Regions from separate parts of the Pseudomonas sp. NPDC078700 genome, predicted to be linked through region 2. Evidence: predicted binding sites of a transcription regulator. Region 2 holds the regulator's gene; the other holds the start of a gene.

Region 1 (10,521 bases), 130 kb from region 2:
GTCGCCAAACGCGAAGATATCGTCATCATGGGTGGTTTGCAGGGTAGGGCGAACCACCAGCTGATTGATGCGGTTGGTCTCAAGGCCGCTGATGTCTTTCAGAAACTTAGGGGCACGAATGCCCGCGGCCCAAATTTTCAGGCTGGCAGTAATGGTCTCGCCGTTGGCGGTCAGTAAGGCATCGGCTGTAACTTCGCTAACCGCTGAGTTGGTCAGTACAGTGACACCCAGTTTTTCCAGGGTTTTGTGCACAGGCTGGCCGATACGTTCTGGTAGCGCCGGCAGTACGCGTGGCCCGGCTTCAATCAAGGTGATGCGCATATTTTCAGGCAGGATACGGTTTAGGCCGTAGGCGGCGAGTTCGTGTGCCGCATGGTGAAGTTCAGCCGCAAGCTCAACGCCTGTGGCTCCTGCGCCGACGATTGCTACGCTGATTTGCTCGATGGTTTCGCCTTGGCTGGCATGGGCGCGTAGATAGTGGTTCAGCAACTGGGTGTGGAAGCGTTCTGCTTGCTCGCGGGTGTCGAGGAATAAACAGTGCTGCGCAGCTCCGGGGGTGCCGAAGTCATTAGTTGTGCTGCCCACTGCAATAATCAGGCTGTCGTAAGGTAGATCGCGCTGAGGCACCAGAACTTGGCCATGCTCATCCAGGGTTGCATCCAAGGTGATCCGCTTGTTATCGCGATCCAAGCCGGACATGCGCCCGAGCTGAAACTCAAAGTGATTCCATTTTGCTTGGGCAACATAGTTCAGCTCATCACCGGATGAGTTGAGCGAACCCGCTGCAACTTCGTGCAATAGGGGTTTCCAGATGTGGGTCAGGTTGGCGTCGACCAAAGTGACTTTGGCTTTGCCGCGTTTGCCTAAAGATTTACCCAGGCGGGTAGCAAGCTCCAAGCCGCCGGCGCCACCGCCGACGATCACGATTTGATGGTTCATTAGATTGACTCGCAAGGCTTTGAATAGAACAGTTACAGGGCGGTCGGGCGAGCGCTAGGCAGCTCATAGCACCAAACTCCCAAGAAATCGGCTGAGAACCCCAAGGACAACAACAATGCCAAGCACCACCAATAGCAGACGCCATACCTTAAAAGGCCGGCGCTCGACTTGATGCTGTGGTGCGCTTAGATACTGATCAACACGTTGCTGGTCGTCAGGCGTAAGTCGGCTGGGCATAGAAACCTCGTTGGTCGGGTGTTCTTTTTGCTTGATTATAGACTCTCGGTTGAACAACGCGAAGCGTGCACGCCCGTGATCAAGCCAGCGAAGGCTCAAGGGGCTCAACAATCAGCTTGTCGCCACAACGGATAACGCCACCCTGAAGCACTCTTGTGGTTATGCCGCCGTGGCCTCGCATCGCCTGGAATGTGCCTAGACCGAGACGTTCTTCCAACCGTGCGCAGGGTTGGCACCAGCCGGTGGTTTCGAAAACCGCCTGGCCAATCCTGAAGCGTCGACCTTTAAGGCTGAATAGATTGATGCCGCTGATCGCGATATTGCGCCGTAAATCTTCGGCTCGAATCGGGTTGTCAGCGTCGCGGCTTAATAATGCACTCACAACGGCAAGGTGTTCCCATTGGATAAAGGTCACTTGCCGCGCATTGCGCGTGCTTGGACGGCTGTGGTCACCGGTCAGGCCTTCGTCGCGTCGAGCTTCAACTGCATCAAGCTCGATCATCGCAGCGCGTGATGCCGGACGCACGCCAATCCAGCGGACTTGGCCTTGTTGAGGTATTGCTGCCAGTAATGCTTTGAGCGGGCTCATTAAATGGGTTATCTCGGTGTTTTAGTCGTGGTGGGCAAGCTGCGCGTTGGCCATCCTAGGGTTGGTCGGCAAGGGAGGGTGACGCTTTTTTCACCCACCAATGCGACCGTAAATATTTGAGTTATTGACATGGACCACTTATGGAGCGATTTGACGGGCGGATATTACGGTCACAAGCTCATGCCCGCGTCAAAAATGACGGTGCGGCCAAGGTTGTTGCGTAAAAACTCAGGGGCATCGGCGTGGGCAAATATCACCCGGGCAAACGTTGGTGCAATCACCGAAAGCGAGCGCCAGCCTTGACGCAGAAACTCCGTGGGCGCAGGGAAATGGCTGTTTAGATCCAGCACCGAACGCTTCAGGTTGATGTAGGCCAGCAGGTCCAGTTCGCCCAAGTCAATGTTGCGCTCAGCATAGTTGCGCGCTTTTTTGCTCAGTGTCGGGGCCAGGTGAGTGAGCATATCTTTGGCGGGAATACGCTTGGGTTTCGCCTCGCGTCGCACCAGTTGGCTTAGGGAAAACGCCCGGCGACGACGTTCCAGCTCGGCGCGCCATTCGTCATTGAGACGCCGGCCTTCATCAAGTACGAAAAACACCTCGAAATTGGCATCGCGAAACAGCACGTCAGGCGGCTCGTTGTTGGGCGCACTGAACTCCTCGATGCTGTGACGCAGGTTAAAGGCTTGCAGCAGGCGCTGACAGACCCAACGCTCGCGTTCCCATTTGCGCGCATTCGATAAAAAATCATTGGCTTGCTCGGCGTGGTCGGTGAGCAGGCGTAAGAAGTCTGAGTCATCCATGGGCTTAGCTTAGCGCCAGGGCCGGGCAACTGGATAGATTGGGGCGACGATTAGCTGGCGGTGCAGCTCCCTTGGCTCGGGGTGTAAACTGCGGGTTATCTGTTTAGTTGTTGGGGCGGCGAAATGATTGGTGCTGAGCTACTTACCACCACTAGCGCGCTGGTTGGCTGGCTGCTGTATGCGCCGGTGGTGCTCTGGGCGATAGTGCGCGCGCCCTGGTTGGCGTTAATCAGTGACCTTCGTCGTCAGCACTTGGTGTTTGCCACGGCTTTGGCCTTGTTTGTGTTGTGGTTGGTGCGGCGAGACTTTGAGTCAGGGCTGTCCTATCACTTTATCGGCATGACCGCGGTCACCCTCCTGCTTGACTGGCCGTTCGCCATACTGGTCGGCTTGCTGGCACAGATAGGGCTGATGCTGTTGGGGTTACAGGATTTTTCGGCACTTGGGGTCAACGGCATGTTGTTGATCGTGTTGCCGGTGTTGGTCACTGAGTTGTGTGCATTGCGGGTTGAACGCGAGCAGCCTGACAATTTGTTTGTGTATATCTTTTTTTGCGGCTTCTTCCCGGCAGCATTGGCCACCTTACTGGTGATTCTGTGTGCATTCGGGGTGTTATGGCTTGATGGCATATTTGAGATGCCGCCGTGGATAGAAGACTACGTCGGCTACCTGTGGCTGGTTATTTTCCCCGAGGCCTTTATCAACGGCTTAGTAGTGACGGCATTGGTGGTTTTTTACCCGGACTGGCTGGAGACCTTCAATCGCAGTCGTTATCTGTCAGCACCCTGGAAAAACGATAAGAACCCACCAGATTTGTAGGGTGTGTGACGCTTTTTTCACCCACCGTTGCGGTCGCGGATATTTGTGCTTTATTCATGAATCACGGTGGGCAAGCTGGGGCTTGGCCACGCGTGGCCCATTTCGGTTTCGGGTGTTAGTGCGTGCGCGGTGGGATGTCTTCGGAGAACACATCATCTTCCAGCTCGTTGCCGGGAATTGCGTGCTCTTCAGATGCCCAGGCACCTAAGTCAATTAGCTTGCAGCGCTCTGAGCAAAAAGGCCGGTTCGGGCTTTGTGGGCCCCATTCAACAGGTGCTGCGCAAGTAGGGCAAGCGACGAGAGTTGGTGTGGTCATGGTTGGCCTCCACTTAGGGTCAGGTAAAAAGTATGCAGGCGTTCGACTTCGCTGCGCAGCCAAACCAGGTCGCGGTCGTTTACCAATACATCATCGGCTATCTTTAACCGTTGCTGGCGGGTGGCTTGTGCGTTGAGGATCGCCTGCACTTGTTCAAGTGAGGTGTTATCGCGCATCAGCGTGCGTTCAATCTGCAGCGTTTCTGGCGCATCGATCACCAATACGCGCTGAGTGAGCGCGTGTTGGCCGGTTTCAACCAATAAAGGCGTAACCAGAATGGCGTAAGGCGAGGTCGCTTGCGCCAGGTATTGGCTGATCTCTTGATTGATTAGCGGATGCAGTAACAGCTCCAGCCAGCGCCGCTGCTCGGCATCCTCAAAAATCAGCTTGCGCAGTGCGGCGCGGTCAAGCTGCCCGTCCGCTTGCAAAATAGTTGGGCCAAAGTGCTCGGCAATCTTGTTAAGAGCTGGGCGGCCAGGCTCGACCACCCAGCGCGCAGCATGGTCGGCATCAACCAAATGTACACCGAGGTCGGTAAAGCATTGCGCGACTGCGCTTTTACCACTGCCGATACCGCCGGTAAGGCCCAAAATCCAAGGTTTCATGCGCGTGCGCTGGCTCTAATCAAGCAAATAGAGCGCTAATTGTAGAGCAGGGGGCTAACAGCTGGCGACCCCTTGGGGCCGCCAGATGGTTTTGCAGGGCTTATTTGAACCCGGCAAATTGCAGGTAAGTCCCGGTGATTTGATCACCCCAGATCAGCGCGATCCAACCGGCGATAGCCAAGTAAGGGCCAAAGGGGATCGGCGTGCTGGTTTCAGCATTGCGCAGGCGCAGCATGATTACGCCAAGCACAGCGCCTACCATCGATGAGAGCAAAATGGTCAGCGGCAAAACCTGCCAGCCGCCCCAAGCGCCGAGCATGGCCAGCAACTTGAAGTCGCCATAACCCATGCCCTCCTTGCCGGTGACCAGCTTGAACAACCAGAATACCGTCCACAGGCTTAAATAACCCGCAACCGCACCCCAGACGGCATCATCAAGGCTGGTAAACAGGCCAAAATGGTTGGCAATCAAGCCCAGCCAGAGCAGTGGCAGCACCAGTACATCGGGCAGCAACTGGTGGTCGGCATCAATCAGGCTCATCGCCAGCAAGCCCCAAGTGAGCACGAGCATTAAGCCCGCTTGCACGGTAAAACCGAAGTGCCAGGCGATAAAGAATGACAACGCACCACAGGCTAATTCAACCAATGGGTAGCGCTTGCTGATTGCGGTTTTACAGCTGGAGCATTTACCGCGTAGAGCCAGGTAGCTCAACACCGGTATGTTCTCCCAGGGGCGAATTTCATGCTTGCACGAAGGGCAGGCCGAGTTGGGGAAGAGTAGGTTGAAGCTTTGTGGGTCGTCATCTCCCGGCAGTTCTAAAGCTTCGCGCGCCTGAACCTGCCAGTCGCGCTGCATCATAATGGGCAGGCGATACACCAGCACATTTAAGAAGCTGCCCACCAGCAAGCCGAGAACCAGCACGCATAAAGAAAAGGCCAGCGCTGAGCTGGCCAGAAAGTCGAGTGTTTGCATGAGTTAGACGACTTGACCCAGCTGGAAGATTGGTAAGTACATCGCAATAACCAGACCGCCCACTACCACGCCCAAGACCGACATAATAATCGGCTCCATTAGGCTGGTTAGGCCATCGACCATATTGTCTACTTCATCCTCATAGAATGTCGCAACTTTATCAAGCATGTCATCAAGTGATCCAGACTCTTCACCGATAGCTGTCATTTGAATGGCCATAGATGGGAACGTATTGGTAGCGCGCATGGAGAAATTAAGTTGCATGCCTGTTGAAACATCGGCTTTTATTTTGTTGGTTGCGTTTTTAAAAACAATGTTGCCTGTAGCACCTGCAACTGAATCAAGCGCATCTACTAAAGGCACGCCAGCAGCGAACGTAGTTGCAAGCGTTCTTGCAAATCGGGCTACAGCAGACTTGTACAGTATATCGCCTACCACTGGCAGCTTTAATATTGTACGATCCAAAGCGTTCCTAAATTTTTCTGATCGTTTATGAGTTTCTTTGAAAGCTAAGGTAACGAAAAATAGTCCAATAAGAACGAGTATCCACCATTTTTGCAGTGCTTCAGATATAGCAATTACAAAGAGTGTGAACGCTGGTAGTTCAGCGCCAAAGCCTGAGAAGACCGATTGAAACTGCGGAACAACTTTTATCAAAAGAATTGCAGAAACAATCAGCGCAACCACTACTACCGCAATTGGATAGTTCATTGCTTTTTTAATTTTTGCTTTAAGTGCTTCTGTCTTCTCTTTGTACGTTGCAACACGATCTAGAAGTGTTTCTAGTGCTCCCGACTGCTCCCCCGAGTCAACTAAGTTGCAGTACAGGTCGTCAAAGTATTTAGGTCTTTTGCGTAGAGAGTCCGCGAAACTATTACCGGCGGCTACATCCTGTTTAACTTCATCGACCAGCTTACGCATGTTGGGATTGTCTACACCTTCGGCAATAATATCAAACGATTGCAAAAGTGGAACACCTGCTTTCATCATGGTTGCCATCTGTCTTGTGAACAGAGCTATATCCATGGGCTTGATTTTTTTGCCCTTGCCGAAAATCGAAACAGATTTTTTGCGCACCTTGATCGGGTTGATACCTTGCTTGCGCAACTGGGCCTTGACCAAGGCTGGGTTTTGCCCGCTGAGTTCACCTTTAATGGTGGCACCTTTCTTATCTTTACCTTCCCAGGCGAATACGCTGGTTTTTATTGCTTTTGCCGCCATGGTTAATCCTTGGTTACGCGGTTGACTTCCTCAAGGCTGGTGACGCCTTGCATCGCCTTCACCAGTGCTGAGGTGCGTAGATCATTAAAGCCGTCTTTGCGCATCTGCGCGGAAATGTCGATGGAGTTGCCTTCCTCCATGATAATCCGTTGCAGGTTAGGCGTGTTTTTAACCACTTCATATATTCCGACACGGCCTTTGTAACCGCCTTTGCAATTTTCGCATCCCACAGGGCCAAAAATCTTGAAGGTGCCAATTTTTGCCTCAGGAAAGCCCTCTTCTAAAAGCGTCTCGCGGGGGACATCCACTTCTTTCTTGCAGGTGCTGCACAATTTGCGCGCCAGACGCTGGGCAATAATCAGGTTGACCGAGGTGGCGATATTAAATGAAGGAACACCCATATTGCGCAGGCGGGTCAGGGTCTCTGCCGCGCTGTTGGTGTGCAGGGTGGACATCACCATATGCCCAGTTTGCGCAGCTTTTACTGCAATAGAGGCGGTATCAAGGTCACGGATCTCACCGACCATGATGATATCCGGGTCTTGCCGCAGGAATGCGCGCAACGCCTGAGTAAAGTCCATGCCTTGCTTGGGGTTGACGTTGACCTGGTTGATGCCTTCAAGGTTGATCTCTACCGGGTCTTCTGCCGTGGAAATATTTACATCGGCGGTATTCAGAATATTCAGGCCAGTGTAGAGCGATACGGTTTTGCCAGACCCTGTCGGCCCGGTAACCAGAATCATCCCCTGGGGTTGCTTAAGGGCTGTCATATACAGCTCTTTCTGGTCTTCCTCATAGCCAAGGGCATCGATGCCCATTTGCGCGCTGGTGGGGTCGAGAATCCGCATCACGATTTTCTCGCCCCACAAAGTAGGCAAGGTGTTAACCCGAAAATCGATTGACTTGGTCTTGGAGATGCGCATCTTGATGCGCCCATCCTGAGGCTTGCGCCGCTCGGAAATATCCAGCGAGGCCATAACCTTCAAGCGTGCAGAAATTCTAGGTGCAAGCTGAATAGGTGGACGCGCCACTTCATGCAAAATACCGTCTGTACGCAAACGCACACGGTAGGTTTTTTCGTAAGGTTCAAAGTGCAAGTCAGATGAGCCGCCTTTAATGGCATCGAGCAACATCTTATTAACGAACCGCACCACGGGCGCATCATCTGCATCCTGGCCGCCATCGCCACCACGAGGTTCGTCGTCTACGGCCTCTACATCAAGCCCATCCAAGTCAACGTCGGCAAGGTCTTCCATGCCGCTTGCCCCGGAGTCGAAGAACTTTTCGATGGCGTCGCCGAGTTTGTCGTCTTCAACCAAAATGGCTTCGGTGTTAAGCCCAGTACTGAACTGGATGTCGGTAACGGCTTGATGGTTGGTCGGGTCGGAGACGCCAATAAATAGCTTGTTGCCACGCTTCCATAACGGAATTATTCGGTGCTGACGCACCAGCTTTTCGCTGACCAGGTCTCGCGGCTGGCTTTCTTTATCTATGGAGCCAAGGTCAACAAATGACACGCCGAATTGATCAGAAGCCAGTTCAGCCAGCGCACGGCTTTTCACCAGCTTGTTTTGTACAAGGTAGGTGACTAGCGACATTTTATTGCGCGTGGCTTGCTGCTGCGCTTGCTGGGCTGCTTTCTCATCAAGCAGTTCGGCGATGACCATTTGCTTGGCTAGGCCGGTGAGAGAGACGACGTCGTTCATTGCGACCTCCAAAAACTATGCCTGCGTTATAGCCTAGTTGACGGGTAGAACCAAATTGACATTCCGTGACTGACGAATTGCGTCACATGCTGTCGTGAATTTGATCTTAATGGCGCTGTCTTTTGGCGGATTGCCTTGAATTGCGCTATTCGAGAAGTTGGCACGATGAATGCTTTAGTCCATTCAGGTCGTAGGGCCTACTCATTTCTAGGAGAGAATTATGAAAGCTCAAAAAGGTTTTACCCTGATTGAATTGATGATCGTAGTTGCGATCATCGGTATTTTGGCTGCAATCGCATTGCCTGCTTATAGCGACTACCAAGCACGATCGAAAATGACTGCCGGCCTCGCTGAAATCTCTGCCGGTCGCACCGCTTTCGAAGAGACTGTTAACAATGGTGAAACTGTTGCTGCTGGTGATAACGCTAAAATCGGTTTAGCAACAACAACCAACAACTGCACAATCACCCTGAGCGCAAACTCCATTGAATGTGCGATGCTGAATGCACCTACTCAGGTTGCAGCTGCCAAGCTGACTTGGACGCGTACTGCTGCTGATGGAACGTGGGCTTGCACATCAAGTGGTGCCACTGATGCGAAGTATGCTCCGAAGTCTTGCCCGCAGTAAGTAATCGACTCAGAAAGGCCTGCCTATTTAGCAGGCCTTTTTATTTTTTTAAATCTTTTATGGCTTGCTAAATATGCTTGAGCATTAGTCCATAAATATTTGTGGTCACCAGTAGTTGTGCTTCTGGGTAAATGGTTTCTTGAATGTAGTTCACAACCCCAGCCGCATCGACAAATCCACCGCTTTAATATCTTTAGTCAACGCCCCAATCGACACATAGTCCACGCCCGTCTCAGCAATAGCCCTAAGCGTGGATTCATTGACGCCACCTGAGGCTTCTAGTTTGGCTTTGCCTTGGGTGATGGCGACGGCTTGGCGCATGTCATCCAGTGACAGCTCATCCAGCATGATGATGTCAGCGCCGGCATCCAGGGCCTGTTGCAGTTCTTCCAGGCTTTCCACTTCCACTTCTACCGGTTTGCCCGGCGCAATCTTGTGTGCGGCTTTTACGGCTGCGTCGATATTGCCGCAGGCAGCGATGTGGTTTTCCTTTATAAGGAAGGCATCGAACAAGCCGATGCGGTGGTTATGGCAGCCGCCACAGGTGACCGCGTACTTCTGCGCAAGTCGCAGCCCAGGTAGGGTTTTGCGGGTGTCGAGGATTTTGATCTGGGTGCCTTGCACCATATCGGCATAGTGCTGGCAGCGCGTGGCTACAGCAGACAGGGTTTGCAGGAAATTCAGGGCGCTGCGCTCGCCAGTGAGCAGGGCGCGGGCCGGGCCTTCTAAATGGAACAGTGCTTGGTTCGGCTCGACGCGGTCACCGTCCGCCACCTGCCAGTGCACGGCAACGCGATCATCAACCTGACGGAACACTGCATCAACCCAAGCTGTGCCGCAAATAACGGCAGCGTCGCGGCTGATGACGGTGGCGTGGGCCAGTCGCTCGGCAGGAATCAGTTGCGCGGTGATGTCTCCGCTGCCCATGTCTTCGGCTAGTGCCCGGCGAACGTTGGCCTCAATTTCGGCAGTCAGGTCGGCGAGTATTAGGTTAGGCATGGCGCGCTCCATTTTTTGTGAGCGGCGATTATAAGGGTAGAAATCCCTGTCGCGCAGCTTTCTACGGCGTTCAAATTGAGCGCGTTGGGCTGCTGGCGCAGTGCCTTAGAGTGAATTATTTGCAGTAAGCGGACTCTTAGAACATAACTGTCCAGGGTTTTGTACCGCTCGTCAGTTGAGTCGGCCATGTGTGATCTGAGTCATGCCTGATACTGTTGAAGGCTTGGTAAGTTGTGCTACATGGCTATAATGCGTTCATACATTAGATTATTGACGCCATTGCCTTGACGTTAGGCTTTGACCCGAGGCAGTGGCATCGATTGATTGCATGCAGAGAGGCTGCCAAGGAGGGCGATCTGCAGGAGACGGGCACATATGACAACTGACGCTAAGGTGGTTCACCTTAATCCTTTGGCCGCGGAACAGGCCAACGCTGCTTCTGCGGCGAGGCTGCCTGCTGCCTTGATTCAGTTGCGCGACAAAGCTGCCCAACAGCTCAAGCAAGCCTTGCAAGCCTTGTTTGATAACGCTGACGATACGCTGTTTGAAATGGCCGACCGTGCCAGCAGCAATGGCGAGCAAAATGCTTTTTTCGAGGCCATGCGTGACTTGCGCTTGAAGCGAAAGAACGTTGAGCGCGAGTTCCTGCAAGCCATCTTCGAATCCTTCTCTACCCTCAATCAATACTC
Region 2 (10,521 bases):
GGGCGCGTGCGATTGAGACGCAGTGTTACGTTCTTGCGGCAGCCCAGGGTGGTGTTCATCCCGGTCCTCGTGAGACCCATGGCCACTCAGCAATTGTTGATCCCTGGGGGCGCATTTGCATAAGCCAGGTACAAGGCGAGGGCGCTCTGGTTGCGGCCCGAGATGCGGCCGAGCAGGCCTCAATTCGCCAACGTATGCCGGTGATGCGGCATAAACGATTTTTTGCAGCGGCCGAACTGCGGCTGCCAGGTTTGGAGTAGTTATGAGCGAGATGTTGATGTCGGTGAGCGATCACCTGTTGAGCCCAGGCGGCCTGACTATCGATAGTTTACCTAGCATTCTAGGCGAATTAGCAGGGCCTGGTATTGATGCAGCGGATCTGTATTTCCAAAGCCAAGTGTCTGAGACCTGGGTGCTTGAAGATGGCATCGTCAAAGAGGGCAGCTTCAACCTTGATCAAGGTGTTGGTGTGCGCGCCCAGTCCGGTGAGAAAACCGGCTTTGCCTACAGCAATGCAATAACCGCTGAGGCCTTGAGTCAAGCCGCTCTGGCGGCTCGCTCGATCGCGCGTGCCGGGCAAAATGGCTGTGTACGTGCCTTTAGTAGCCCCGCTATTACGGCGTTGTATGCACCGAATAACCCACTCGATGTGATTGATCGTGCCGAAAAGGTTGAGCTGCTCAAGCAGGTTGACCAGGCAACGCGTGCACTCGATTCGAGGATCAAGCAGGTTACTGTTAGCTTGGCCGGGGTGTGGGATCGGGTGATGGTCGCTGCAACCGATGGTGGGCTCGGCGCCGATATCCGCCCGTTGGTGCGTTTTAATGTGAGCGTTATTGTTGAGCAAAATGGTCGCCGCGAACGTGGTGGCCATGGCGGTGGCGGTCGTACGGATTATCGCTACTTCCTCAATGAAGATCGCGCCATGGGTTATGCCCGTGAGGCCTTGCGCCAGGCGCTGGTCAACCTTGAGGCCATTCCGGCACCGGCTGGCAGTATGCCGGTGGTTATGGGGGCTGGCTGGTCAGGCGTGTTGCTGCATGAAGCCGTTGGTCATGGTCTGGAAGGTGATTTCAACCGTAAAGGCAGCTCCGCCTACAGTGGCCGCATGGGCGAGAAAGTGGCGTCGAGTCTTTGCACCATTGTCGATGACGGCACCATCGCCGAGCGACGTGGCTCGCTGAGCATGGACGATGAAGGTACCCCGACGCAGTGCACGACCCTGATCGAAAATGGCGTGCTCAAGGGCTACATGCAAGACAAGCTTAATGCGCGCTTGATGGGTGTTCGGCCTACCGGTAATGGTCGTCGTGAGTCCTACGCGCATTTGCCCATGCCACGCATGACCAACACATACATGCTAGCGGGTGAGAGTGATCCAGAAGAAATTATTCGTTCGGTGAAGAAGGGTATTTACTGCGCCAACCTAGGTGGTGGGCAAGTCGATATCACCAGTGGCAAGTTTGTTTTCTCTACCAGCGAAGCCTATTTGATCGAAGACGGCAAAATTACTGCGCCAGTCAAAGGTGCAACCCTGATCGGCAACGGCCCTGAAGCCATGAGCAGGGTCTCTATGGTCGGTAATGATTTGGCTCTGGACAGTGGCGTGGGTACTTGCGGCAAAGACGGTCAGTCGGTTCCCGTTGGCGTAGGCCAGCCAACCTTGAAAATCGATGCAATCACCGTGGGGGGGACTGGCGGCTAATGCAAAAAACTGCAAAGACCCGGCTCATGAGTAACTGAGCTGTCTTTGCAGTTTCTATGTGCAGGAAGGTCCTGCGCAGTGGCTTTCGCGAGGTTAACGCAGGCCGCGTTTACTTTCGTCTAGCTCACGGATGTATTTGAAGATTTTACGAGATGCCGCTGGTGCTTTGTTTTGCGCGGTTTCGTGTTGGCCTTGGCGGATTAACTGGCGCAGGTGTTGGCGGTCAGCTTCAGGGTATTCGCCGACAAAGCTTTCAAGGGTTTCATCGGTGCCATTGAGTAAACGGTCGCGCCAACGCTCAAGGGCGTGAAAGCGTTCGTTGTATTGACGGGTTGAGGCGTCAAGTTGATCAAGCAGGGTCAGAATCGCGTCAGTGTCCTGATCACGCATCAACCGGCCGATGAATTGGGTGTGACGTTTTTTTGCCGAATTAGCGGTGTGTTTGGGCGCTTCAGCCAGCGCAGTACGCAGCTCTTCGGTGAGTGGCAATTTGTTTAGCAGGTCCGGCTTTAGAGCAGCCAGACGTTGACCGAGATCTTGCAAAGCATGCAGCTCGCGTTTGACCTGGGTTTTGCTTTTCTCTGCGGAGGAGTCGTCAAAGTATTCAGACATGGGGGCGATCCAGTGGAAAACCCCGTCATGATAGCAGTTAGTTCTTCGTTGTAAGCGGTTAGGCCCGACAGGGTGCTGCTCACAGCGAAAATAATTTCAGGAGTGAATATGAGTTCAGTAGAAGCCGTCGGTCCACAAGCGGTGCCGCAGTTACAGGCGCAAGTGGAGCAGATTATCGCTGAAGCCAAAAAACAGGGTGCCAGTGCCTGTGAGGTTGCGGTCTCTGTTGAGCAAGGCTTATCGACTACAGTGCGCCAACGCGAGGTTGAAACGGTCGAGTTCAATCGTGATCAAGGTTTCGGCATCACCTTGTACCTCGGTCAGCGTAAAGGCTCTGCAAGCACCTCTGCGACCGGTGATGCAGCCATTCGCGAAACAGTGGCAGCTGCCTTGGCCATTGCCAAACATGCTTCGGAAGACGAAAGCGCTGGCCTTGCCGACGCCGCACTGATGGCGCGTGATCTGCCTGATTTGGATCTCTACCACGCTTGGTCGATAACCCCAGAGCAATCAATTGAGCATGCTTTACGTTGTGAGAACGCGGCATTTGAGGCGGATAAGCGGATAAAAAATGCCGATGGTACCTCCCTGAGCACGCATCAAGGTTGCCGGGTCTATGGCAACAGCAATGGCTTCGTCGGCGGTTATGCCAGCACCCGACACAGTTTGAGTTGTGTGATGATCGCCGAAGAAGGCGGGCTTATGCAGCGTGATTATTGGTATGACGTTAACCGCCAGGGTGAGCTGCTGGCCAGCCCAGAAGACATTGGCGTACGTGCAGCCATGCGCTCGGTGAGTCGACTTGGTGCGCGCCCGGTGCCCACCTGTGAAGTGCCGGTATTGTTTGCGGCTGAGTTGGCAACGGGGTTGTTCAGCAGCTTCCTCGGGGCTATTTCAGGCGGCAGTATCTACCGTAAGTCTTCATTTCTGGAGGGCACTATCGGCCAACAGCTGTTCCCTGAGTGGCTGAGTTTGGATGAGCGTCCGCATATTCCGCGGGCTATGGCCAGCGCTTCATTCGATGGCGATGGTTTGGCCACGTATGCCAAATCCTTTGTTGAGAACGGCGAGTTGCTGTCCTATGTGCTGGGTACCTACTCAGGGCGCAAGTTGGGCATGCCAAGTACCGCCAATGCAGGGGGTGTGCATAACCTGTTTGTTACCCATGGTGATGAAGATCAGCAAGCATTGATCAAACGCATGGGCCGTGGCCTGCTGGTCACTGAGTTGATGGGCCATGGCCTGAATATGGTCACTGGCGATTACTCGCGGGGGGCGGGCGGCTATTGGGTTGAAAATGGCGAAATCCAGTTCCCGGTCCAAGAGGTGACCATTGCTGGCAATATGCGTGACATGTTCAAGCAAATTGTTGCGGTAGGTAATGATCTTGAGCTGCGTAGCAGCATCCGCACCGGTTCTGTATTGATCGAACGCATGACTGTTGCAGGCAGTTAAGAGGGATGTCGGTGGACAATTCAGGTTGTCCACCCGCCTCGGTGTCTTACTCGCCTTCGTCGAAGAAGTTGTTGATCAACTCCAGGATTGCTTCGAGCGCCTGCTCATCTTGATCGCCATCGGTGAACAGGTGAATTGAGGTGCCTTTGCCGGCGGCGAGCATCATGACCGACATGATGCTTTTGCCATCGACCAGACTTTCTGATGTGCGGCCTACTTTAATGGAGCACGGGTATTGGCTGGCTACACCGACAAATTTAGCGGCAGCCCGTGCATGCAAACCGAGCTTGTTAATGATGATTACTTCGCAGGCGGGCATCGCGGCGATTCCTTAACTGAGGTCGCGGTGGCGAGTCTGGACGTTTTTGAGCTGCGTTTTGAGTGCTTTGCCCAAACGATTGGCAATATACACCGAGCGATGATGCCCGCCTGTGCAGCCAATTGCGATAGTGACATAGGCGCGATTGCTGGCCGCAAAACGTGGCAACCACTTACTCAGATAGTCATGGATGTCCTGATACATCTCTTGAACATCCGGCTGACTGTCCAGGTAGTCTGAAACCGGCTTTTCGAGGCCTGAAAAGTCGCGCAACTCAGGCCGCCAGTAGGGGTTCGGCAGGCAGCGCACATCAAATACCACGTCGGCATCAACTGGCATGCCACGCTTAAAGCCAAAGGACTCAACCAGAAATGCTGTGCCCGGATCTGGCTTGTTCAACAGGCGCAGAGCGAGGGTATCGCGCAGCTGGTAGAGATTCAGGTGGGTGGTGTCGATCTTTAGGTCGGCCAGATCGATGATTGGCTCAAGCAGCAGCGCTTCATCGGTAATGGCTTCTGCTAACGAACGATTGTCGTTAGTCAGTGGATGACGCCTGCGGGTTTCCGAGAAACGCTTGAGCAAGGTTTCTTCGTTTGCATCCAGGTACAGTAGATCGCACTGAACATTGCGTGCACGCACTTGTTCAAGCAGCTCTGGGAACATATTCAGATCGCTTGGCAGGTTACGAGCGTCAATTGACACCGCGACATTGGGGCGAACTGAATCTTGCTGCTGAAGCGCTCGCTCAGCGAGTTGCGGCAGCAAGCTGGCTGGCAGGTTATCAATGCAGTAAAAGCCGTTGTCCTCGAGAACAGCAAGGGCCGTACTTTTACCTGATCCTGAGCGACCGCTGACAATAATCAAGCGCATGGGAGTTCTCTGCCATTTAGCTGTTGTTCTGGATATCGACAACAACTTGATACAGGGCGTCATTGCTTTGGGCCTGGCGCAATCGTTCACGTACATCGCTGCGATCAAGCATGCTCGCGATTTGACGAAGCAGTTCCAGGTGTTCATCCGTGGCGGCTTCAGGAACCAGCAGGACGAATAGCAAATCTACCGGTGCGCCATCGATCGCGTCGAAATCTACAGCGGAGTCAAGCCTGAGCAATGCACTGATTGGCGCATTGCAAGCGGGCAGGCGGCAGTGTGGAATGGCGATGCCATTACCAAAACCGGTGGACCCGAGTTTCTCGCGGGCAATCAGGCTTTCGAAAATGTCTTGTCCATCGAGGTCGGGCAGTTCGCGCGCAACCAAGTTGGCAATCTGTTCGAGAACACGTTTTTTGCTGCCGCCCGGCACGTTCACCAAGGAACGGCCGGGGGTCAGGATATTTTCAAGTCGGATCATAGGAGTTGGGCGATATCAACGGGCCATTGCACCCTGTTGACGGTCGAGCTGCTTTTCCTTGTGCTTGATAAGTTGTCTGTCGAGTTTGTCAGTCAGTAAATCGATTGCTGCATACATATCATCGTGTTCGGCATTGGCGACTATTTCGCCGCCCGCAATGTGTAAGGTGGCTTCGATTTTCTGTTTGAGCTTCTCGACCTCCATAATGACTTGCACATTCGTAATCTTGTCGAAGTGGCGTTCTAGTCGACTGAATTTTTCGTCGATGTAGTCACGCAGGGCGTCGGTCACATCTAGCTGGTGTCCACTGATGTTGACTTGCATACCGCATTCTCCTTGTTGCCGTGTGTAAGAGACAAGCTGTTTTGCTTGCCGCCGGAACACTGTGGCGCGAAAAGCTCTCAGTCAGCGAGTCTGGCAATTTCACACTCTGGATAAGAGCAGTATGGCTGCTTTTAGCGAGGCGTGGGCCAGTTCGATACTGGGTGAGACGATTTTCCTGTTCATCAGCTGTTACATCAATCGCTTGCGTTCACTTGAAGGCGCGATACCGAGGGATTCACGGTATTTAGCAACTGTGCGGCGAGCTACCTGAATGCCTTGTTCCTCCAGTAAACCAGCGATCTTGCTGTCACTCAACGGCTTTTTTGCATTTTCCGCTGCAACCAGTTTTTTGATGATCGCGCGGATCGCTGTAGACGAGCATTCTCCGCCTTCGGAAGTGCTGACATGGCTTGAGAAGAAGTATTTCAACTCGTAAATGCCGCGCGGGGTATGCATGAATTTTTGTGTGGTAACGCGCGAGATGGTCGACTCGTGCATGCCAACTGCCTCGGCGATATCGTGTAGTACCAGCGGCTTCATCGCTTCGTCACCGTAATCAAGAAAGCCGCGCTGATGCTCGACAATCTGGGTCGCGACTTTCATCAAGGTTTCGTTACGGCTCTGCAGGCTTTTGATAAACCAGCGGGCTTCTTGCAACTGATTGCGCATAAAGGTGTTGTCAGCGCTGGAGTCAGCACGGCGCACAAAACCTGCATATTGGGCATTGACCCGCAGCCGAGGCATAGCCTCTTGGTTGAGCTCAACCAGCCAGCGCTCGTTGTGCTTGCGCACGATGACGTCGGGCACCACGTATTCAGGCTCGCTTGATTCAATCTGCGAGCCTGGGCGTGGGTTAAGGCTCTGGATCAGTTCGATAACCTGACGCAGCTCGTCTTCCTTGAGCTTCATGCGGCGCATCAGTTGGCTGTAATCCCGATTGCCAAGCAGATCCAGGTAATCATTAGCCAGGCGCTGTGCTTCTGCCAGCCAAGGCGTCTTGGCGGACAGTTGGCGTAGCTGTAAGGTCAGGCATTCGCGCAAGTCGCGGGCAGCAATGCCTGACGGCTCAAACTGCTGGATGCGGTGCAGGACGGCCTCAATCTCGTCAAGCTCGATATCCAATTCTGGATCAAAGGCTTCGAGAATCTCTTCGAGGGTTTCTTCGAGGTAGCCTTGGGGGTTGATGCAGTCGATCAGGGTGACTGCAATCAAGCGATCTTTGTCGGACATTGGCGACAGGTTGAGCTGCCAGAGCATATGGCTCTGCAGGCTCTCACCGGTAGAGGTGCGGGTGGTGAAATCCCACTCGTCGTCGTCATTGCTGCTGCTCGGCAAGCTGCTGGCACTGGTTTGGTAGACGTCTTCCCAGGCAGTATCGATAGGCAGCTCATTGGGAATGCGTTCATTCCACTCGCCGTCGTCCAGGTTGTCCACAGTTTGTGGAGCATCTTGGTGGTTGCTGCTTTCTTCGTAGGTGTCTTGTTGAACCGGCTGCTCGACAGGCGCAGTTTCTGCGCCGTCGGCCATAGGGTCCGAATTATCGAAGTCTTCGCCATCTTCTTGGCGTTCAAGCATTGGGTTTGACTCCAGTGCCTCCTGGATTTCTTGTTGAAGATCCAAGGTCGACAGTTGGAGTAAGCGAATGGCTTGTTGCAGCTGAGGAGTCATCGTCAGCTGCTGGCCCATCTTCAGGACTAGCGATGGTTTCATTGCAGACCTTATTTACCGGCGTCTCTGCGCAATCCACTACAGGGCACCTGATAAGGCGCCTCAAGGAAGCAAATTATATGCCTGAATCGCAGTGCTTTGCCTAGCTGTTGACGCTAATTGGGCGAGAAAAACCCCATTTAAAGGCGGAATTCATGACCCAAGTAGACTTCTTTAACTGTCTGGTTAGCCAGAATGGCTTCTGAATCACCTTCTGCAATGAGCTGGCCGTCACTGACGATATAGGCTGTTTCGCAAATATCCAGTGTTTCGCGCACATTGTGGTCGGTAATCAATACGCCGATACCTTTGGCTTTTAAGTGGTGAATGATTTGCTTAATGTCGCCGACCGAAATCGGGTCGACACCGGCAAATGGTTCATCAAGTAAGATAAATTTTGGTGCAGTGGCCAAGGCGCGCGCGATTTCAACGCGACGCCGCTCGCCGCCAGAAAGGCTCATGCCCAGGTTGTCACGAATGTGGTGAATATGGAATTCCTCAAGCAGGCTCTCCAATTCAGCCTCGCGGCCTGCACGGTCCAGCTCTTTACGCGTCTCAAGAATTGCCATGATGTTATCGGCCACGCTGAGCTTGCGAAAAATGGAAGCTTCTTGCGGCAGGTAGCCAATGCCTGCACGGGCACGGCCATGCATTGGCTGGTGGCTGACATCGAGGTCATCAATCAGGATCCGACCCTGGTCAGCCTGGACTAAGCCCACAATCATGTAGAAGCAGGTGGTTTTACCTGCACCGTTAGGGCCAAGCAGGCCGACGATTTGGCCGCTGTCTATGCTTAGGCTAACGTCACGGACAACCTGGCGGCTTTTGTAGCTTTTAGCCAGGTGTTGGGCTTTCAATGTAGCCATTAATTACTGCCCTTGGGTGGGTTTGTTCTTCGGCTGAATCACCATATCGATACGCGGGCGCGGCGTGGTCACCTTGGTGCCATTTGCGCGGCCAGCATTGACGATTTGGCGCTGCGTATCGTAGACAATTTTTTCGCCCTCGAAGGTATTACCCTCTTGGATGACTTTGGCTTGGTCAATCAGCACAATGCGCTCGTTGGCGGAAAAGTACTGAATGGTCAGGCCGTAGGCTTTGACGATCTCTTTGTCGACTGCAGGCTTCTGTTCGTAATACGCAGGGCGTCCGACGGAGGTAAAGACATCGACTTCGCCTTTGGCGTTCTGCGTAATGGTGACAGTGTCGCCGGTGATTTTCATGGTGCCTTGGGTGATCACGACATCACCGCGGTACACTGCCACGCCTTGCTTGTCGTCAAGCTCGGCACTGTCGGCCTGTACGCGGATCGGTTGATCGCGATCAGTTGGCAAAGCCCAGGCATTAACGCTTCCTAGCGATGCACCTAAGCTGAGTAGAAGGGGGAGGGTTTTAACGAACCTCATGCTGGCCTCTTACGTTGGACAGCAGGAGCATCCGGCTGTCATTTAAATACGCTTTCATTCCTTGCGCCGTGGTCACCCCGTTGGCCGCTTCAATTCTAACGGCTTGCTGGGTCTGCGCATATTCCTTATCGGGAATTACCGTAAGACGACTGGTCGTAAGCAAGGTTGGGCGACCTTTTGCATCGGTGCGCTCAACGCGAACTTTATCAATCAGCTCGACCTCTTTACCGCCAGGTGAAACTTCGCCTTTCTCGCTTTGGACATGCCATGGCAACTCTCCTTCACGGTACAGCAGCAGGTCTGGCTGGGTGAGGTAGGAGATATCCGAGGCTTTGGCATGCTCGACTTTGTCGGCAGTCATCTCGTAATGCAATGTACCGTCAGGCTGATATTGCACGGTTTTAGAGTTGACCACATAGAAGTCGATTGTGTTTTGCGCAGTGGTCTTGGCGGGTTTGTCCGCAAAGCTGTCCGGGTTGATGTTCCAGTAGCCCGCTGCGGCGACTAGCAGCACGCCAAGCAGGAGGAGCAAAATGTTTAATGGTTTGCGCATAGTTTGCAGGTCTACAGGTAGGCTGCTTGAGCAGCTTCAAGGGTGCCTTGGGCGAGCATGATCTGCTCGCAGAACTCACGAGCGGCGCCTTCACCGCCTTTAGCCTGGGTCACTGCGAACGCGTGTTCCCTGACAAAAGGGTCTGCACTGGCAACAGCCATGCCCAAGCCTACTCGACGAATAACCGGCAGATCCGGCAAGTCATCACCCAGGTAGGCAACGTGTTCATAGTTTAGGCCGAGTTCACCAAGCAGTTCGTCGAGCACTGCCAGTTTGTCTTCGCGCCCCTGATATAGGTGCTGGATCCCCAGGTTTTGTGCCCGGCGTTCAACCACCGGCGTCTTGCGTCCGGTAATAATAGCTGTGCGCACACCTGAGTTGATCAACATTTTGATGCCCTGGCCATCGAGGGTGTTAAATGTTTTAAATTCACTGCCATCGACTAGGAAATATAGCTTGCCGTCAGTGAGTACGCCGTCAACGTCGAAAATTGCCAGTTTGATTGCGCAGGCACGCGCTTTGAATTCAGGTGTCATTACATTACTCCGGCGCGCAACAGGTCATGCATGTTTAGTGCGCCCACTGGACGGTCGTTTTCATCAACTACCACCAGGGCGCTGATTTTATGGTCTTCCATGATCTTCAGCGCTTCAGCCGCGAGCATTTCGGCGCGTGCGGTTTTGCCGTGAGCGGTCATGACTTGGTCAATGGTTGCAAGGCGTAGATCAATTTCCCGGTCCAGAGTTCTGCGCAGGTCGCCATCTGTGAAGATTCCGGCGAGTAAACCGTTGCAATCTGTTACAACGGTCATGCCGAGGCCTTTTTGGGTCATAACCAGTAACGCTTCGCGAAGCGAGGTGCCTGATATGACTGTGGGTAGGCCATCACCAGTGTGCATGACGTTTTCTACTTTCAATAGTAGACGCCGGCCCAGTGCGCCGCCGGGATGTGAAAAGGCAAAGTCTTCGGCGGTAAAGCCGCGTGCTTCGAGTAATGCGATCGCCAGTGCGTCGCCGAGCACCAATGATGCCGTGGTCGATGACGTGGGCGCCAGATTAAGCGGGCAGGCTTCTTTCGATACGCTGGCAT

Evidence for each region. Region 2 encodes sigma-54, which starts transcription at its own class of promoters, with help from an activator protein. Its sites were predicted from a motif close to ANTGGCATNNANNTTGCTNT; they were not measured.
Region 1: the regulator sigma-54 is predicted to act here: its motif matches at 8,362-8,381, upstream of ACIGCM_RS18140 (pilin).

What each region holds. Positions count from the first base shown of each region.
Region 1 is NZ_JBITUI010000005.1:138,720-149,240, forward strand. Features, by position in the region: gene ACIGCM_RS18090 (NAD(P)/FAD-dependent oxidoreductase) at 1-939, opposite strand, end outside; gene ACIGCM_RS18095 (DUF3094 family protein) at 1,003-1,176, opposite strand; gene ACIGCM_RS18100 (MOSC domain-containing protein) at 1,256-1,765, opposite strand; gene ACIGCM_RS18105 (DUF1780 domain-containing protein) at 1,936-2,565, opposite strand; gene ACIGCM_RS18110 (energy-coupling factor ABC transporter permease) at 2,689-3,384, shown strand; gene yacG (DNA gyrase inhibitor YacG) at 3,500-3,700, opposite strand; gene coaE (dephospho-CoA kinase) at 3,697-4,305, opposite strand; gene ACIGCM_RS18125 (prepilin peptidase) at 4,406-5,278, opposite strand; gene ACIGCM_RS18130 (type II secretion system F family protein) at 5,282-6,499, opposite strand; gene pilB (type IV-A pilus assembly ATPase PilB) at 6,502-8,205, opposite strand; gene ACIGCM_RS18140 (pilin) at 8,426-8,833, shown strand; gene nadC (carboxylating nicotinate-nucleotide diphosphorylase) at 8,984-9,832, opposite strand; gene ACIGCM_RS18150 (DUF1631 domain-containing protein) at 10,208-10,521, shown strand, end outside.
Region 2 is NZ_JBITUI010000005.1:271,901-282,421, forward strand. Features, by position in the region: gene ACIGCM_RS18690 (carbon-nitrogen hydrolase family protein) at 1-260, shown strand, start outside; gene tldD (metalloprotease TldD) at 263-1,705, shown strand; gene yjgA (ribosome biogenesis factor YjgA) at 1,799-2,317, opposite strand; gene pmbA (metalloprotease PmbA) at 2,426-3,772, shown strand; gene ACIGCM_RS18710 (HPr family phosphocarrier protein) at 3,819-4,091, opposite strand; gene rapZ (RNase adapter RapZ) at 4,104-4,961, opposite strand; gene ptsN (PTS IIA-like nitrogen regulatory protein PtsN) at 4,978-5,442, opposite strand; gene hpf (ribosome hibernation-promoting factor, HPF/YfiA family) at 5,458-5,766, opposite strand; gene ACIGCM_RS18730 (RNA polymerase factor sigma-54) at 5,956-7,476, opposite strand; gene lptB (LPS export ABC transporter ATP-binding protein) at 7,614-8,339, opposite strand; gene lptA (lipopolysaccharide transport periplasmic protein LptA) at 8,343-8,879, opposite strand; gene lptC (LPS export ABC transporter periplasmic protein LptC) at 8,866-9,432, opposite strand; gene ACIGCM_RS18750 (KdsC family phosphatase) at 9,444-9,968, opposite strand; gene ACIGCM_RS18755 (KpsF/GutQ family sugar-phosphate isomerase) at 9,968-10,521, opposite strand, start outside.